Regions from separate parts of the Pseudomonas sp. H3_D04 genome, predicted to be linked through region 1. Evidence: predicted binding sites of a transcription regulator. Region 1 holds the regulator's gene; each other region holds the start of a gene.

The links. The regulator FliA, encoded in region 1, starts transcription of late flagellar genes. The targets are predictions, from matches to a motif close to CTAAAGTTTNNNNNNNNNNNGCCGNTAA.
Region 2: a site for FliA is predicted at 2,824-2,851, ahead of flgM (flagellar biosynthesis anti-sigma factor FlgM). Genes of this name have one in related genera too.
Region 3: a site for FliA is predicted at 1,764-1,791, ahead of AB4N91_RS27825 (methyl-accepting chemotaxis protein). Genes of this name have one in related genera too.
Region 4: a site for FliA is predicted at 2,631-2,658, ahead of AB4N91_RS26085 (methyl-accepting chemotaxis protein). Genes of this name have one in related genera too.

What each region holds. Positions count from the first base shown of each region.
Region 1 is NZ_CP162801.1:1,081,427-1,085,645, forward strand. Features, by position in the region: gene flhF (flagellar biosynthesis protein FlhF) at 1-1,091, shown strand, start outside; gene fleN (flagellar synthesis regulator FleN) at 1,208-2,038, shown strand; gene fliA (RNA polymerase sigma factor FliA) at 2,035-2,775, shown strand; gene AB4N91_RS05200 (chemotaxis response regulator CheY) at 2,943-3,314, shown strand; gene AB4N91_RS05205 (protein phosphatase CheZ) at 3,337-4,125, shown strand; gene AB4N91_RS05210 (chemotaxis protein CheA) at 4,179-4,219, shown strand, end outside.
Region 2 is NZ_CP162801.1:939,577-943,795, reverse strand. Features, by position in the region: gene cheR (protein-glutamate O-methyltransferase CheR) at 72-899, opposite strand; gene AB4N91_RS04535 (chemotaxis protein CheV) at 946-1,878, opposite strand; gene flgA (flagellar basal body P-ring formation chaperone FlgA) at 1,961-2,722, shown strand; gene flgM (flagellar biosynthesis anti-sigma factor FlgM) at 2,888-3,214, shown strand; gene AB4N91_RS04520 (flagella synthesis protein FlgN) at 3,263-3,730, shown strand; gene AB4N91_RS04515 (flagellar brake protein) at 3,823-4,219, shown strand, end outside.
Region 3 is NZ_CP162801.1:6,061,742-6,065,960, reverse strand. Features, by position in the region: gene AB4N91_RS27825 (methyl-accepting chemotaxis protein) at 1-1,657, opposite strand, end outside; gene AB4N91_RS27820 (LysR substrate-binding domain-containing protein) at 1,842-2,762, opposite strand; gene AB4N91_RS27815 (NorM family multidrug efflux MATE transporter) at 2,922-4,219, shown strand, end outside.
Region 4 is NZ_CP162801.1:5,686,514-5,690,732, forward strand. Features, by position in the region: gene AB4N91_RS26075 (non-ribosomal peptide synthetase) at 1-13, shown strand, start outside; gene AB4N91_RS26080 (SRPBCC family protein) at 41-508, shown strand; gene AB4N91_RS26085 (methyl-accepting chemotaxis protein) at 635-2,515, opposite strand; rRNA gene rrf (5S ribosomal RNA) at 2,860-2,975, opposite strand; rRNA gene rrf (5S ribosomal RNA) at 3,083-3,198, opposite strand; rRNA gene AB4N91_RS26100 (23S ribosomal RNA) at 3,357-4,219, opposite strand, start outside.

The DNA of each region.
Region 1 (4,219 bases):
GCGAAACCGAAGGCGAAGGCGACAAGACCACCAATCGCCAATTGTTCGCCGGCCTGCCGTTGACCGCCGCCGAGCCGCTGATCGAGCCGACGTATGCCGAACCTCGTCGCTCGGCACCAGCCCCGGCACCTGCCGCTGGCGGCGTCGATCCGCGGGCGTTCGATTCGATGCGTTTCGAACTCAACAGCCTGCGCGAATTGATGGAAGTACAACTCGGCTCCCTGGCCTGGAATCAGCTGCAAGGCAGCCGTCCAGCCCAGGCCAATCTTTGGCGTCGCTTGCAACGCATCGGCCTGTCCGGCCCGTTGTCCCGCGACTTGCTGGCGATGATTACCGACATTGACGAACCCCGTCAGGCCTGGCGCATGTTACTGGCGCACCTGGCACGGATGATTGCCACACCGGAAGTCGAACCACTGGAAGAGGGCGGCGTGATTGCCATGGTCGGCCCTGCCGGCATGGGCAAGACCACCACCCTGGCCAAGCTCGCGGCCCGCTACGTGCTCAAATACGGCGCGCAAAACATCGCGCTGGTGAGCATGGACAGCTACCGTATCGGTGCTCAGGAACAATTGAAGACCCTGGGCCGGATTCTCAACGTGTCGGTAACCCACGTCGATCCGGGCCAATCTCTGGTGCAGGCGCTGGACCCCTTGCTGCGCAAGCGCGTGGTGTTGATCGATACCGCCGGCCTCCAGGCCAGCGATCCAGCCCTGCGTATGCAGCTCGAAAGCCTGGCCGGACGGGGCATCAAGTCAAAAAATTATCTGGTTCTGGCAACCACCAGCCAGAAACAGGTTCTAACGGCCGCTTATCATAGTTACAAGCGCTGCGGGCTCGCTGGCTGCATCCTGACTAAACTGGATGAAACGGCAAGTCTGGGCGAGGTGTTGAGCCTGGCGATCAGTCATGAATTGCCGGTGGCTTACCTGACCGATGGCCCGCGTATTCCGGATGATTTGCATCTGCCGCGTCGTCATCAGTTGGTCAGTCGTGCCGTCAGCGTGCAAATGCAAGAAGAACCCAGCGAAGAAGCCATGGCTGACATGTTCGCTGATATTTACCACAGCCCGACCAAGCAGGTTGGCTGAGGTGCTAATGAACCGTTTTTGTACCTACATCGATGGTCTGCCATGCATTGTTCAGTTATTGAGCGCGCAGCCAGTAATGTGGCCTCCGTCTATGCAAGACAAGGTAAAGAAATAACATGGGCAGCATGCATCCCGTACAGGTGATCGCGGTGACCGGCGGCAAAGGTGGCGTCGGGAAGACTAACGTGTCAGTGAACTTGTCCCTGGCTCTAGCTGAGCTCGGCCGGCGCGTCATGCTGCTGGACGCCGATCTGGGGCTGGCGAACGTCGACGTCCTCTTGGGGCTGACACCCAAACGTACCCTGGCCGACGTGATCGAAGGCCGCTGTGAGCTGCGCGACGTTCTGTTGCAGGGCCCCGGCGGTATTCGCATTGTCCCGGCCGCGTCCGGCACACAGAGCATGGTTCATCTGAGCCCGGCTCAGCACGCCGGCCTGATCCAGGCCTTCAGCGATATCGGCGACAACCTCGATGTCTTGGTGATCGACACCGCTGCAGGTATTGGTGACTCGGTAGTCAGTTTCGTCCGCGCAGCGCAAGAGGTCTTGCTGGTGGTGTGCGACGAGCCGACCTCGATCACCGACGCCTACGCGCTGATCAAACTGCTGAACCGCGATTACGGCATGAACCGCTTCCGCGTCCTGGCCAACATGGCCCAGAGCCCGCAGGAAGGTCGCAACCTGTTCGCCAAGTTGACCAAGGTCACGGACCGTTTCCTTGACGTCGCCTTACAATACGTCGGCGCGGTGCCTTACGACGAAAGCGTGCGCAAGGCCGTGCAGAAACAGCGTGCCGTCTACGAAGCCTTCCCGCGTTCCAAATGCGCCCTGGCGTTCAAGGCCATCGCGCAGAAGGTTGACACCTGGCCGCTGCCTGCCAACCCGCGTGGGCACCTGGAGTTTTTCGTCGAGCGCCTCGTGCAACAGACCGCAGGACCCGTCCTATGACAGCCAGTGGCTACAACCTCTACAAGAAGTCGGCACGTGACGCGCAGTACGAGCTGATCGAGCGTTACGCGCCACTGGTCAAACGCATTGCTTACCACTTGCTGGCCCGTCTGCCGGCCAGTGTTCAGGTTGAAGACCTGATCCAGGCCGGGATGATCGGCCTGCTGGAAGTATCGACCAAATATGACGCCAGCAAAGGCGCGAGTTTCGAGACGTACGCGGGCATTCGAATCCGCGGCGCGATGCTCGATGAAGTGCGCAAGGGTGACTGGGCGCCACGCTCGGTTCACCGCAATACCCGCATGGTCAGTGACGCAATTCGCTCGATTGAAGCTAAAACCGGTCGTGACGCTAAAGATCATGAAGTTGCGGCCGAACTCCAATTGAGTCTCGACGATTATTACGGGATTTTGAACGACACCCTGGGCAGCCGGTTATTCAGTTTCGACGATCTGTTGCAGGACGGCGAACACGAAGGGCTGCACGAGGATGGCGCGAGTGCACATCTGGAGCCGTCACGCGATCTGGAAGATGAACGCTTCCAGGCCGCGCTGGCGGACGCGATTGCCAATTTGCCGGAGCGTGAGCGACTGGTGTTGGCGCTGTACTACGACGAAGAGCTGAACCTCAAGGAAATCGGTGAGGTCCTGGGGGTCAGCGAATCGCGGGTCAGCCAGTTACATAGCCAGTGCGCGGCCCGTTTGCGGGGGCGTTTGGGGGAGTGGCGAGCGCGCTGAAGGCAGTGTGGGGGCACTGCGAACGAGGCCGGTGGGGTGTTGAACTGCACCGGTCGCGATCTGTTGTGCTCCAGACAGTCATCGAGTGCATTGCCGGATTGATTGAAATGGCGCGTCCAGGTGCTGGGCGCGTTTAAGACTGCTTGGAGGTCGAATTGGACAAGAACATGAAAATCCTCATCGTTGATGACTTCTCAACGATGCGGCGGATCATAAAAAACCTGTTGCGTGACCTTGGGTTCACCAACACGGTCGAGGCCGACGATGGCACTACTGCCATTCCGGTTCTCAACAGCGGGAGCATCGACTTTCTGGTAACGGACTGGAACATGCCTGGCATGACCGGTATCGATCTGCTGCGTCACGTGCGCGCCGATGAAAAGCTCAAGCACCTGCCGGTGCTGATGGTGACCGCCGAAGCCAAGCGCGAGCAGATTATCGAAGCAGCCCAGGCCGGTGTTAACGGCTATGTGGTCAAACCCTTTACGGCCCAGGCGTTGAAAGAAAAAATCGAGAAGATTTTCGAACGCATCGGTTGATCCACTGCGCCACGGGGGAGCTATGGAGCATAACGAATCTTCACAGGGCGATTTTGAATCGACCCTGAAAAAACACGCGGTCGAACTGGTCGAAAGCCTTGAAAAGGGCAGGTTCGGCGACGCTGTGCAACTGATCCATGAGCTCAATCAGACCCGTGACCGCGGCCTGTACCAGGAAGTGGGCAAGCTCACTCGCGAGCTGCATAGCGCGATCGTCAATTTCCAGATTGACCCGAACATGCCGCAAGCCGAGGAAGTGTCGCAGATCACGGACGCCACCGAGCGCCTGGGGTATGTGGTCAAGCTGACCGAGGCTGCGGCCAACCGCACCATGGACCTGGTGGAAAACGCCACGCCGCTGGTCAATGGCCTGAGCAATGAAGCTCAGGCATTGAGCGCCGACTGGGGGCGCTTCATGCGTCGCGAAGTCGGGGCTGAAGAGTTTCGCGAACTGGCCCGGCGAGTCGACGGTTTCCTGACACGCAGCAGCGAAGACAATCGCACGGTGTCGAGCAACCTCAACGACATATTGCTGGCCCAGGATTACCAGGACCTCACCGGTCAGGTGATCAAACGCGTGACCCAATTGGTCACCGAAGTTGAAAGCAACCTGCTCAAGCTTGTGCTCATGGCCAGTCAGGTAGACCGCTTTGCGGGTATCGAACATGACCGTGAAGCGATGCTCGCTGAAAAAGATCCGCAAAAACATCTCTCTCAGGGTGAAGGTCCGCAGATTCATGCCGATAAAAGAGAAGACGTTGTGTCCGGTCAGGACGATGTGGACGATTTGTTATCCAGCCTAGGATTTTAGAGTTTTAGCATTTTAGGTTTTTTAGGTTTTTAGACCTCAGGAGCACCCCCTTAATGAGCTTCGGCGCCGATGAAGAGATCCTTCAGGATTTCCT
Region 2 (4,219 bases), 140 kb from region 1:
TGTCAGGGAAATCATCGGGCAAAAAAAACGGGAGCCCCTGAGGACTCCCGTTTTTTGATGCGGCCAACGAATCACTTCGCCTGGTAAATGATCCCCGGGCTGCACTGGACCATCTGGTAATGATCCGGCAAACCGTTCAGCGCTTCGGAGGCGCCGAGGAACAGATAACCGCCTGGCTTGAGCGTGCTGTGAATACGCAACAGGATGTCTTTCTTCACCTCGGCGGAGAAGTAGATCAACACGTTGCGGCAGAACACGATGTCGAACTTGCCCAGGGCCGCGTAGCTGTCCAGCAGGTTGAACGAGCGAAACTCCACGCGACTCTTGATCGGCGCCTTGATCGCCCAGCGCCCCGGCCCTTTGGGGTCGAAGTAACGCTGAAGGCGCTCGGGCGACAGACCACGGCCGATGGCCAGGCTGTCGTACTCGCCGGTCTTGCAGTTGGTCAGCATGGTGCCGGACAAGTCGGTCGCGACGATTTGCGCGCCCATCTTCAACTGGCCCATGTTGACGCGCTCGAACTCATCGATCGACATCGACAGCGAATACGGTTCCTGACCCGACGAGCACGCCGCCGACCAGATCCGCAAGCGCTGGCCGGGGGCCGCCTTGATCGCTTCGGGCAACACCTTGTTCTTCAAGACTTCAAACGGATAGGTGTCGCGAAACCACAGGGTTTCGTTGGTGGTCATGGCATCCACCACCATCTCGCGCAAACCGCTGCGCGGCTGGGTCTGGATGCGCTGAACCAGCTCACCCAGGGATTTGATGCCTTGCTGCTCCATCAGCTTGTTGAGACGGCTCGAGACCAGGTACTGCTTGTTTTCACCGAGCAAAATGCCACAGGCTTTTTCCAGGAATACCCGGAACTGTTCGAAATCCAAATTACCCGTAGACAAAGATGCCGCCTCTTAAATCGTGTTAACCGCCAGGGGCAGAAGGCCCCTAGCTGATATCTGCTGCTTTGATCCGGTCGACTACCCGGGATGCCAGGTCATCAGGACGGAATTTTGCCAGGAAGTCGTCCGCGCCGACCTTCTTGACCATTGCCTGATTGAATACACCCGACAACGAAGTATGCAGGATGATATGTAGCTTTTGCATGCGCGGGTCGTTGCGGATCTCGGCCGTCAGGGTGTACCCGTCCATTTCCGGCATCTCGATGTCGGAAATCATCATCAGGAACTCTTCTTCCGGCTTCTTGCCCTCATCGACCAGCTTGCGCAAGTAATCCAGCGCTTGCCTGCCGTCGTTCAATGCCACCACTTCAACGCCGACCGTTTGCAGGCAACGGGTCACCTGCTTGCGCGCCACCGACGAGTCATCGACCGTCAATACCCGCAAGGACAGCGCCTTGTGCTGGGTTTCGACATCCACCACGCCGACCGAAATCGCTTCCGGTGTCGGCGCCACTTCCGCCAGCACTTTCTCGACGTCGATGATTTCGACTAACTGATTGTCGACCCGAGTCACAGCCGTCAGGTAATGATCGCGTCCCGTACCCTTGGGTGGCGGATGAATCTCCTCCCAGTTCATGTTGACGATGCGCTCCACCGATCGCACCAGGAATCCCTGGGTCTTGGTGTTGTACTCCGTGATGATCACGAAGGGATTGCTTTGATCTTTAAGTGCGCCGGAGCCGGTCGCCATCGCCAGATCAAGAATCGGAATGGTCGCCCCCCGGATATTTGCCACACCGCACACGACAGGACTGGACTTGGGCATCAGGGTCAGTTTGGGGCATTGCAGCACTTCCCGAACCTTGAACACGTTGATCCCATACAGCTGCTGGCCGTCGAGACGGAACAACAACAGCTCAAGGCGATTCTGCCCAACCAGTTGCGTGCGCTGGTTTACTGAATCCATTACACCAGCCATGCACTGACTCCTACACCAACGCTTAAGTGTGTTGCGACGCACATTTATTGCTAAACGGCACGGCGCTTGCTTTTTAACTCTTATGAACACAGAACCGACATTTTTCCGACGCCTGACATCAATTACCCGCAAATTGCTTTGCGCAATGTCGGCCGTCTGCCTGTTCAACGCTGGCAGCCCTGCCCTTGCTGACGCGGTTACCTTGCCTGACATGCTTATCGGCGTCACTCAGGGCTTTCTTGAATTCACCGTAGAAGACTATTTGGCTACCAGTCAAACGGAAGGACGCTACGAAATCGAAGTCAACCAGCTCGATCCGCGACTGCGCATGCCCATGTGCGACAAGGAATTGACAGCCACCCTGGAGAGCCCGGCGACCCCGATCGGACGGGTCACGGTCAAGGTCCGCTGCGACAGCACATCCCCCTGGACAGTCTTCGTGCCCGCTCAAGTCCGCCTGTTTCGGGACGTTGTCACCACCACCCGGCCGCTCAAACGCGCCGGGGTCATCGAGCCCGGCGATGTCATGTTGCGCGAGCGAGACATCAGCCTGATCAACCAGGGTTATTTCACCTCCCTGGAACAAGCCGTGGGGCAGAAACTTACCCGACCAACGGTCGCCAATCAGGTCCTGACGCTGGTCCATCTCGAACAGGCGGAAGTCATCAGCAAGGGCGACCAAGTGGTGATTACCGCCCGCAGTGGTACGCTCAGTGTGCGTATGCCGGGCGAAGCCCTGTCCAACGGCGGCTTGCGTGAACAGATTCGTGTGAAAAACCTCAACTCCCAGCGGGTCATCAAGGCGCAAGTCATCGCGCCGGGCCAGGTGGAAGTTGCCATGTAGAACAATCTGCTGGTGAAAGATGGCGCGCCGCCCGGCTGTTCCCTAAACTGTGCCGCAGGCAGGACAAGCGCTGGCGCATGCAAGCTCATTGATAAATGGGCCTAAAGTTTTCGCAGGGAGAGCCGAAAACATGGCAAGCGTCCAAATACCCAGAGGTTTTTTACCATGGTCATCGATTTCAGCCGTTTGAACAGTTCCTCGTCACTTACCGGTAGTACACGTACCAGCACCGCGAAGGAAACCGCCGAAACCGGCACATCCGCGCCGCTGAATACCCCGGCCGAACAGGCCAGTACCGTCAAAAGCGGGGAATCGGTACACCTCAGCAATGAGGCTCAACAGTTGCAGAAGGTCACTGACAAGCTGCGCGATCAGCCTGCCGTCGACAACGCCCGCGTGGCCGAGTTGAAAGCAGCGATTGCCGATGGCAGCTATAAAGTCGACAGCAACCGTGTAGCCAGCAAACTGCTCAACTTCGAAGCCCAGCGCTAGGCCACGGCCTGCGCCAGGCTTTTGGACGCTTAAACCCCAAGGCCAGCCATGCACGACACTAATTTACTGCAACTGATCACCGACGACTTTGCTCCAGCGCAACGCTTGCTGGAGTTACTGCAAACCGAGTCCCTCGCCTTGCACGGTCGCGACATGCCGCTGCTCGAAGATATTCTGGCGCAGAAGCAGGCAATGATCATTCTGCTTGAACAGCATGGCCGCAAGCGCAGTGAAATCCTCGTCAGCCTCAATCTGCCGGCCGATCGCAGTGGCCTGGAGCAACTTGCCAGCCAGTCGAGCATCGGCGATCAATTGCTGGAACAGAGCGAGAAACTGACCGATCTACTGGCTCAATGCCAGGCAGCCAACGTCAATAATGGCCAGTCGATCCTGGTCCAGCAGGCCGCCACGGCCAATCAGCTGAAAATCCTCACCGGCGGCGAACCGCCAGCGCTTTACGATGCCCGCGGATCAACCTCCAAGCTCGCAAAGCCGCGCCCGCTTAGTCAGGCTTGAGCCTGTTGATGAGCACGCTCTATCAAGACGCCTCACATGCTGGCAGTATGCTAGCAAGTCGCAGTCAAATTTTGCCTGGAGAATGATGAACCGTGTTCAATGCCTTAAACGCGGACGATGCTCCGCAGCCACCCAAGGTGCTATCCACGCCGATGGAAATCGCCGGTAACCTGCGGCAGCTGCAAGAAAGCCATGATCCGCTGATCATCACGTTCCATGAGCGCACCCAACGCTTCCAGAGCTATCTGGTGAACGTTGATCGCGACAGCAATTCGATCGCCCTGGATGAAATGATCCCGCGTGACGGGGAACGTTTTCTGCTGGCCGGAGAACCATTCAAGGTTGAAGGCTTTCATGACGGCGTGCGCATCGCCTGGGAAAGTAACGGTACGCTGACCATCGATGAGTCCGGCGATGCTCGCTGCTATCGTGGCCCACTGCCCGCTGAAGTGATCTATCACCAGCGCCGTAATGCGTTCCGTGCAGCGT
Region 3 (4,219 bases), 1.6 Mb from region 1:
GGATGCTTTGAATCATCCCGGAAATTTCGTCAGTGGCCTGACGTGTACGCGAAGCCAGGTTACGCACCTCGTCGGCCACCACCGCAAAACCACGACCTTGCTCACCGGCGCGGGCCGCTTCGATGGCCGCGTTCAGCGCCAGCAGGTTGGTTTGATCGGCGATCGAGGTAATCACTCCGACGATGCCGCCGATTTCCTGGGAGCGCTGCCCCAAGGTATTGATCACGATGGCGGTGCTGTTCAACGCGCCAGCGATTTGCTCCAGCGACGAGGACGCCTCGTCCATCGAGGTACGACCGATCTGGGTTTGCTGTGCGTTTTCCTGCGCCAGACGCTGGGTGCTGCCCATGTTGTCGGCAATGTTCAGCGAGGTTGCGCTGAACTCTTCCACGGCACCGGCCATGCTGGTGATTTCGCCCGACTGCTGCTCCATCCCTTCATAGGCACCGCCGGACAGACCGGACAACGCCTGGGCACGGCTGTTGACCTCGACCGAGGCCTTGCGAATGTGCTCGACCATGGTCGACAAGGCTTGGCTCATCTGGTTGAAGGCACGGGCCAGCTGACCGATTTCGTCGTTGCTCGACACGCTCAGGCGCACGCTCAAATCACCGGCGCCCAAGGCTTCTGCCTGACGCACCAGATCACCCAGCGGCGCGAGTTTGCTGCGCAGCAGCCAGACCGCCGAGCCGACGGCGATCAACGTCGCCAGCAGACTGCCGATCGCCAGTTGAATGCCGACGCTCCAGGTCACGGCGCTGATTTCGGCTTTCGGCATGCTTGCCACCACCGACCATGGGCCGCCTTCAAACGGCACGGCCACGCTGTAGAAGTCTTCGGACTTGTCGCTCCAGAAATCACCCTTGCCCGGGGTTTTCGCCAGATCGACGATGGCCGGGACTGCTTGATCCAGCGCTTGCACACCCGCAATCGGCACCAACCACTTCTTCTGCTCATCGAGCAGCGCCAGCGAGCCGGTCTGGCCGATGCGGAAGCGTTTGAGGTTCTCAAACTGTGCGTTCTGCGCGTCGGTGTAATCGAATCCTACGAACAGCACGGCAATCACCTTACCGCTGCTGTCGCGTACAGGCGTGTACTGCGTCATGTAGGAACGGTCGAACAGCAAGGCGCGGCCGACATAACTCTGCCCCGCCATCAAGCGTGCATAGGCCGGGTGAGCGTGGTCCAGCAGGGTGCCGATGGCCCGGTTGCCGTCCTGCTTGGTCAAGGACGTGCTGACGCGGATGAAATCTTCACCGCTGCGCACAAACACCGTCGCAACGCCCGCGGTCATCTGCTTGAACTCGTCGACTTCCTTGAAGTTGTTGTTCAACACTTCGCTGCCCAGGTGCAGGCCCGGGGTCTGCGTACCCGCCACGGCCACCGGTTCGTCCGGGTGCACGCTCAGGCCGGCGCTGAAGCGCTTCTCGAACAGACCGGCCAGACGCTGAGTGCTTTCACGCAACGTGCCGTGAAAGGTACTCAACTGATCGGCCAGCAACCGGGCTTCACTGGCCAGGTGCTCTTCGCGGGTGGCGAGGTTGGCGGAGTCCAGCGAACGCAGGGCGAACACGGTACTGCCAGTGATGACGATCGCCAGTATCACGGCAAGCGCAAGACCAAGCTGTGAGGCGATCCGAGCACGAGGTTGAGACATGACAGCTCCTGGCCAAGTGACCGGATCATCCTGATCACGATGCACACTCAGCAAAATTCTAATTAGAGGAATTACAGGGGACCTGCACGAAGGTCCCACCTGCAGATTTTCGGCGGCAAACCTGAATACTTGAGTAAATAGCCGGGATATGGCTCAAGGCCTCTATTGCTGGGGCTTCATCGATTCAGCTCAAGCGCTCGACATCCGGTAAATCCATGGCCCGGACCTCGCCTTGCAGAAAGTCGCTGAGGCGGCGCAAACGTTCACCTCCCGGGCGGGTTTTCGGCCAGACGAGGTAGTAATGCTCACCGCTGGCGACAGCCGTCGGCCACGGCAAACTCAGACGACCCTGCGCGACATCTTCCGCCACCATCAGCAAATCCCCCATGGACACGCCATAGCCTCGGGCCGCCGCGATCATGCCCAACTCCAGCGTGTCGAAAACTTGCCCGCCCTTGAGCGAGACCTGATCTGACAGCCCCATGCGCTCCAGCCAACTGCGCCAGTCGCGACGATCTGGCGTTGGGTGCAGCAACTCTGCGCTGGCCAGGCGTGCGACGTCCCACGGCTGGTCCTTCAGCAGGTTCGGCGCGCCGACCGGGATCAGTTCTTCCGGGAACAGCAACGTCGCCTCCCAGTCCGGAGGGAAACGCCCGTTACTGAGGATGACGGCGCAGTCGAAGGGTTCGTGGTTGAAGTCCACGGTGTCGATGTCCATCCAGGCACTGGTCAATTGCACTTCGTTGCCCGGTTGCAGGTGCCGGAAGCGACTCAGGCGCGCCAGCAGCCAACGCATGGTCAACGTCGACGGGGCTTTCATGCGCAAGATGTCGTCTTCGGCGCGCAAGGTATTGCAGGCGCGTTCGAGCGCGGTGAAACCTTCACGGATGCCAGGCAGGATCAACCGCGCCGACTCGGTCAGTTGCAGGTTGCGCCCGCTGCGGTGAAACAGCCGGCAGGCGAAATGATCTTCGAGGGTACGAATGTGTCGACTGACCGCACTTTGGGTGATCGACAATTCTTCAGCGGCGCGGGTAAACGAGCTATGCCGCGCCGCCGCTTCGAATGCGCGCAGGGCATACAAGGGAGGAAGACGACGGGACATTGGGAAAGCTCCTATAGCACGGTTGCGCCACGTTAGCAGAAACTTGCCAGCATGAGTCTGACTCATGCCACCCATCCTTTTTATCCCTTTGTGAAAACCCCGCAGAGCGCCGAGAATCGGCTCTCTCCTGTTTACTCCGATAACCGAGGCGTGATGACCATGCAGCATCCAGCACGTACCGAACTCCGGGCCATCCTGCGGCTGGCGGGGCCGTTGATTGCCTCGCAGTTGGCGCACATGCTGATGGTCCTCACCGACACCTTGATGATGGCGCGCCTGAGTCCCGAAGCGCTGGCCGGTGGCGGCCTGGGCGCGGCAACGTATTCGTTCGTGTCGATCTTCTGCATCGGCGTGATCGCAGCGGTCGGCACCCTGGTAGCGATCCGTCAGGGCGCAGGCGATATCGTCGGTGCCGCGCGCCTGACCCAGGCCGGCTTGTGGCTGGCGTGGTTGATGGCGCTGGTGGCCGGCCTGCTGCTGTGGAATCTTAAACCGGTGCTGCTGCTGTTTGGCCAGACCGAAACCAACGTCCAGGCTGCCGGGCAGTTCCTGCTGATCCTGCCGTTCGCCCTGCCCGGCTACCTGAGCTTCATGGCCCTGCGCGGTTTCACCAGCGCCATCGGCCGGGCGACCCCGGTGATGGTCATCAGCCTCGGCGGCACCGTGGCCAACTTCCTGCTCAACTACGCGTTGATCACCGGGATGTTCGGCTTGCCGAAAATGGGCCTGGTGGGCATCGGGCTGGTCACGGCGATCGTCGCCAACCTGATGGCCGTGGCGCTGGCGCTGCACATCCGTCGGCATCCGGCTTACGACGCGTATCCGCTGCGCCAGGGTCTGTCGCGGCCTAACCGCCAGTACCTGAAAGAGCTGTGGCGTCTCGGCCTGCCCATCGGCGGCACCTACGCGGTGGAAGTCGGGTTGTTTGCATTCGCTGCGCTGTGCATGGGCACCATGGGCAGTACGCAACTGGCGGCGCACCAGATCGCCCTGCAGATTGTTTCGGTGGCGTTCATGATTCCGGCGGGGCTTTCTTACGCGATCACCATGCGCATCGGCCAGCACTACGGTGCCGGGCAGTTGCTGGACGCGCGACTGGCCGGCCGGGTGGGGATCGCCTTTGGCGCGGCGGCGATGCTGGGTTTTGCCATGGTTTTCTGGTTCCTGCCGAATCAGTTGATCGGCTTGTTCCTGGACCACAACGACCCGGCCTTTCGAGACGTCTTCAACCTGGCTGTGAGCCTGCTGGCGGTGGCGGCATGGTTCGAGCTGTTCGACGGCACCCAAACCATCGCCATGGGCTGCATCCGCGGGCTCAAGGATGCCAAGACCACGTTCCTGGTCGGACTGGGTTGCTATTGGCTGATCGGTGCGCCGGCGGCGTGGTGGATGGCGTTCAACTTGAACTGGGGGCCGACAGGCGTCTGGTGGGGATTGGCGCTGGGCCTGGCGTGCGC
Region 4 (4,219 bases), 2.0 Mb from region 1:
CAATTTCATCTGATTCATTCAAACCCAATGGAGCAAGACCATGAACAATCTGCAACCCGATACCCTGATCAAAAACCCGCAAGGCTGCCACGTCGTGTCCTCGGTGGAGGTGCCGGCGGATGCCGCGCAGGTCTGGGCGGTGGTCGGCAACTTTGCCGGCTTCGATCAATTCATTCCGGCGCTGTCGCACATCGAGATGACGGGCGAAGGCGTGTCGTCGCTGCGCAAGAAATTTTTCAAGGACGGCAACCTGGTGGTCGAGCAACTCAACTCCCGGGATGACCAGGCGTTGAACATCACGTGGACGACCATTTACAACACGCTGGGCGTGGCCAATTTGTGGGCGGCGATGAGTGTTGAACCGCTGGGTGCGGACACGTCACGGGCGACCTGGACGATCATTGCCGAACCGGCGCAGGGAGGTGCTGAGGCGTTGCCGGGGTTCAAGGATTTTGTGCAGGGCTTTGCGGATGACGCGATGAATAATGTGTTGAAGCTGTTTGTGTAGAGCTTTGGTTCAGCGGTGACTTTTCTACCGCTATCGCGGGCAAGCCTCGCTTCTACAGGGTTTTCCATGCCCTGTAGGAGCGAGGCTTGCCCGCGAAGAACGATAACGCAGTAGAACTGACCCGAATCAGATCTTGAAGCTATCGACCAGTTGCTTCAACCGGTTCGCCTGCAACGACAACGCATCACAATCCTTCAACGTTTCATTGAGGTTCGCCACGCTCTGCTGGTTCAACAAATTGATCTGGTTGACGTCGACGTTGAGGGTTTCCACCACCGCCGTCTGCTCTTCGGTCGCCGCGGCCACCGACTGGTTCATGCCGTCGATTTCGCCGATGCGCTGCGTCACGCTGACCAATCGCAGGCCCGCCTGATTCGCCACTTCGACACTCTCTTCACTGGAGACCTGACTGGCATTCATGGTCGTCACTGCTTCGCGAGAACCGATCTGCAGCGAGGTGATCATCTTGTGGATCTCTTCCGCCGACTCCTGTGTGCGATGCGCCAGGTTGCGCACTTCGTCCGCCACGACCGCAAAACCACGACCGGCTTCACCGGCACGCGCCGCTTCGATGGCGGCGTTGAGCGCCAGCAAGTTGGTCTGCTGGGAGATGCCTTTGATCACATCCAGAATGTGCCCGATGTTGTCAGTGCTGGCGTTCAGGGTTTCGATCTGGGTGCAGGACAGGCTGATTTTCTGCGACAACTCGGTCATGGCCAGGATGGTTTTCTCTACTACCTGACGACCATCATCCGCCTGCTCGCTTGCACCGCTTGCATGCTGCGAAGCATCGGCAGCATTGCGGGCGATTTCCTGGGTGGCGGCACCCAATTGGTTGATGGCGGCAGCCACGCTGTTGGTGCGCGCGCTTTGCTCATCGGAGCCGACGATCGAAGCGTTGGACGATGCCATTACGCGCTGCGACAAATCGTGGACCTGGCGGGTCGCCGAGGACACTTCGGAAATCGATGCGTGAATCCGCTCCACGAACTGGTTGAACGAACCACCCAACTCGCCGAACTCGTCTTTGCTTTCCACGGCCAGACGACGGGTCAGGTCGCCCTCGCCCTGGGCGATGTCCTGCATCGCGCGGCCCATGGTGGTCAGCGGACGCATCAGCACGTTGATCAGCAGGCTCAACAGCACGGCAATCACACTGACGGCGATGAACATTGCAATCAACGCCGAAGTGCGGAATTGACTCAGTGGTGCGTAGGCCTTGTCCTTGTCGATCGACAGACCGATGTACCACTCGGCATTCGGCAAACCGATCACCGGGGTGAACGAGAGGATGCGGTCCTGCTTGTTCAGGGTGACGTCCTGATTGCCCTTCTCGATGCGCACGCCAGAGTTTGGATAAATGTCCTTCAGGTTTTTCATCACCTGGTCTTTGTCCGGGCTGACGATCACCTGACCGTCGGCACTGACCAGGAACGCGTGGCCGATGCCACCGAAGTCCACCGAGTTGATGATCTTTACCAGGGTCTCCAGGCTCAGATCACCGCCGACCACGCCGAGCAATTCACCGTTCTTTTTCACCGGCATGGCGATGGTCACCACCAACCCACCGACGGCGGCCATGTACGGCGGCGTCAGCATGGTCTTATCGGCAGCCACGGCTTGTTTGTACCAGGGACGCTGACGCGGATCGTAACCGTCCGGCATCTTCGCGTCAGGGCGTTGGGTGAACACGCCGTTGGCCTGGCCGACGTAAGTGAACTGGAAGTTCGAGGTGAGGGCCGGTTGATCAACCAGTCCGGGAAGGTCCGCATTGGCGCCTTGATGAGCGACGTTCTGGGCAAGGTTTTCCAGCACCAGCACACGGCCGCTCATCCAGTTCTGCACGCTGCTGGCGGTCAGATCGCCAGCTTGCTGGACGGAGGACTCGAGGTTTTGCCGGATGGTGTTTCGCTGCAGATAGTCGTTGTACAAAGTGAACAACGCAAAAGCCAGCACCACGACGCCAGAGGCGGCCAGAAGGATTTTATGGCTGAACTTGAGATTCATTTCATGGGACTTCTTATGCAAAAAGTGGGGATGCGTTCCAGGTGCAACATTCCATGTAACAGCGCAGGCGGCATTCTTCGGTCGCGCTACTTTGGTGCACGCATGTCTCACTAGTCTTTCGGCACTAGTCGGAGAAATCTTAGGGGTTTGTATGAAATGACCGACATTCCCGCCGAACGGCGTTCTAGAGCCGTTGGAGCTCGATGCGCTTATTGGACATCAACACTGGGCAAGGGTGTGGCGCAGAAGTGACATGACTCGCGGGGGATAATGACCTGACGTTTTTAGGAGCCAAAACGACAAAACCCCTGTCTGCGTTAGCAGACAGGGGTTTCGGAATTCAATCTTGACGATGACCTACTCTCACATGGGGAAACCCCACACTACCATCGGCGATGCATCGTTTCACTGCTGAGTTCGGGATGGGATCAGGTGGTTCCAATGCTCTATGGTCGTCAAGAAATTCTGTGACCAGCCCGTTACAGTCGTAACGTGCCAGCAAAATTGGTGACTTCTACTAAAACAAAACCCCTACCTGCATACGCAGATAGGGGTTTCGGAATTTAATCTTGACGATGACCTACTCTCACATGGGGAAACCCCACACTACCATCGGCGATGCATCGTTTCACTGCTGAGTTCGGGATGGGATCAGGTGGTTCCAATGCTCTATGGTCGTCAAGAAATTCGGTAGCCAGGTCGCTTGCCTTACGGCGCACGCTCCAGCGAATGGGTATGTGATAGATCTCGGTGTTTGTGAACAATCGAACTTTCGGTTCGTTTCGTCTTCACACACCGCAATCTGGTGCCTTTTCAGGTCAGCAAATTGCTTGGGTGTTATATGGTCAAGCCTCACGGGCAATTAGTATTGGTTAGCTCAACGCCTCACAGCGCTTACACACCCAACCTATCAACGTCGTAGTCTTCGACGGCCCTTCAGGGGACTCAAGGTCCCAGTGAGATCTCATCTTGAGGCTAGTTTCCCGCTTAGATGCTTTCAGCGGTTATCTATTCCGAACATAGCTACCCGGCAATGCCACTGGCGTGACAACCGGAACACCAGAGGTTCGTCCACTCCGGTCCTCTCGTACTAGGAGCAGCCCCTCTCAAATCTCAAACGTCCACGGCAGATAGGGACCGAACTGTCTCACGACGTTCTAAACCCAGCTCGCGTACCACTTTAAATGGCGAACAGCCATACCCTTGGGACCGGCTTCAGCCCCAGGATGTGATGAGCCGACATCGAGGTGCCAAACACCGCCGTCGATATGAACTCTTGGGCGGTATCAGCCTGTTATCCCCGGAGTACCTTTTATCCGTTGAGCGATGGCCCTTCCATACAGAACCACCGGATCACTAAGACCTACTTTCGTACCTGCTCGACGTGTCTGTCTCGCAGTCAAGCGCGCTTTTGCCTTTATACTCTACGACCGATTTCCGACCGGTCTGAGCGCACCTTCGTACTCCTCCGTTACTCTTTAGGAGGAGACCGCCCCAGTCAAACTACCCACCATACACTGTCCTCGATCCGGATAACGGACCTGAGTTAGAACCTCAAAGTTGCCAGGGTGGTATTTCAAGGTTGGCTCCACGCGAACTGGCGTCCACGCTTCAAAGCCTCCCACCTATCCTACACAAGCAAATTCAAAGTCCAGTGCAAAGCTATAGTAAAGGTTCACGGGGTCTTTCCGTCTAGCCGCGGAT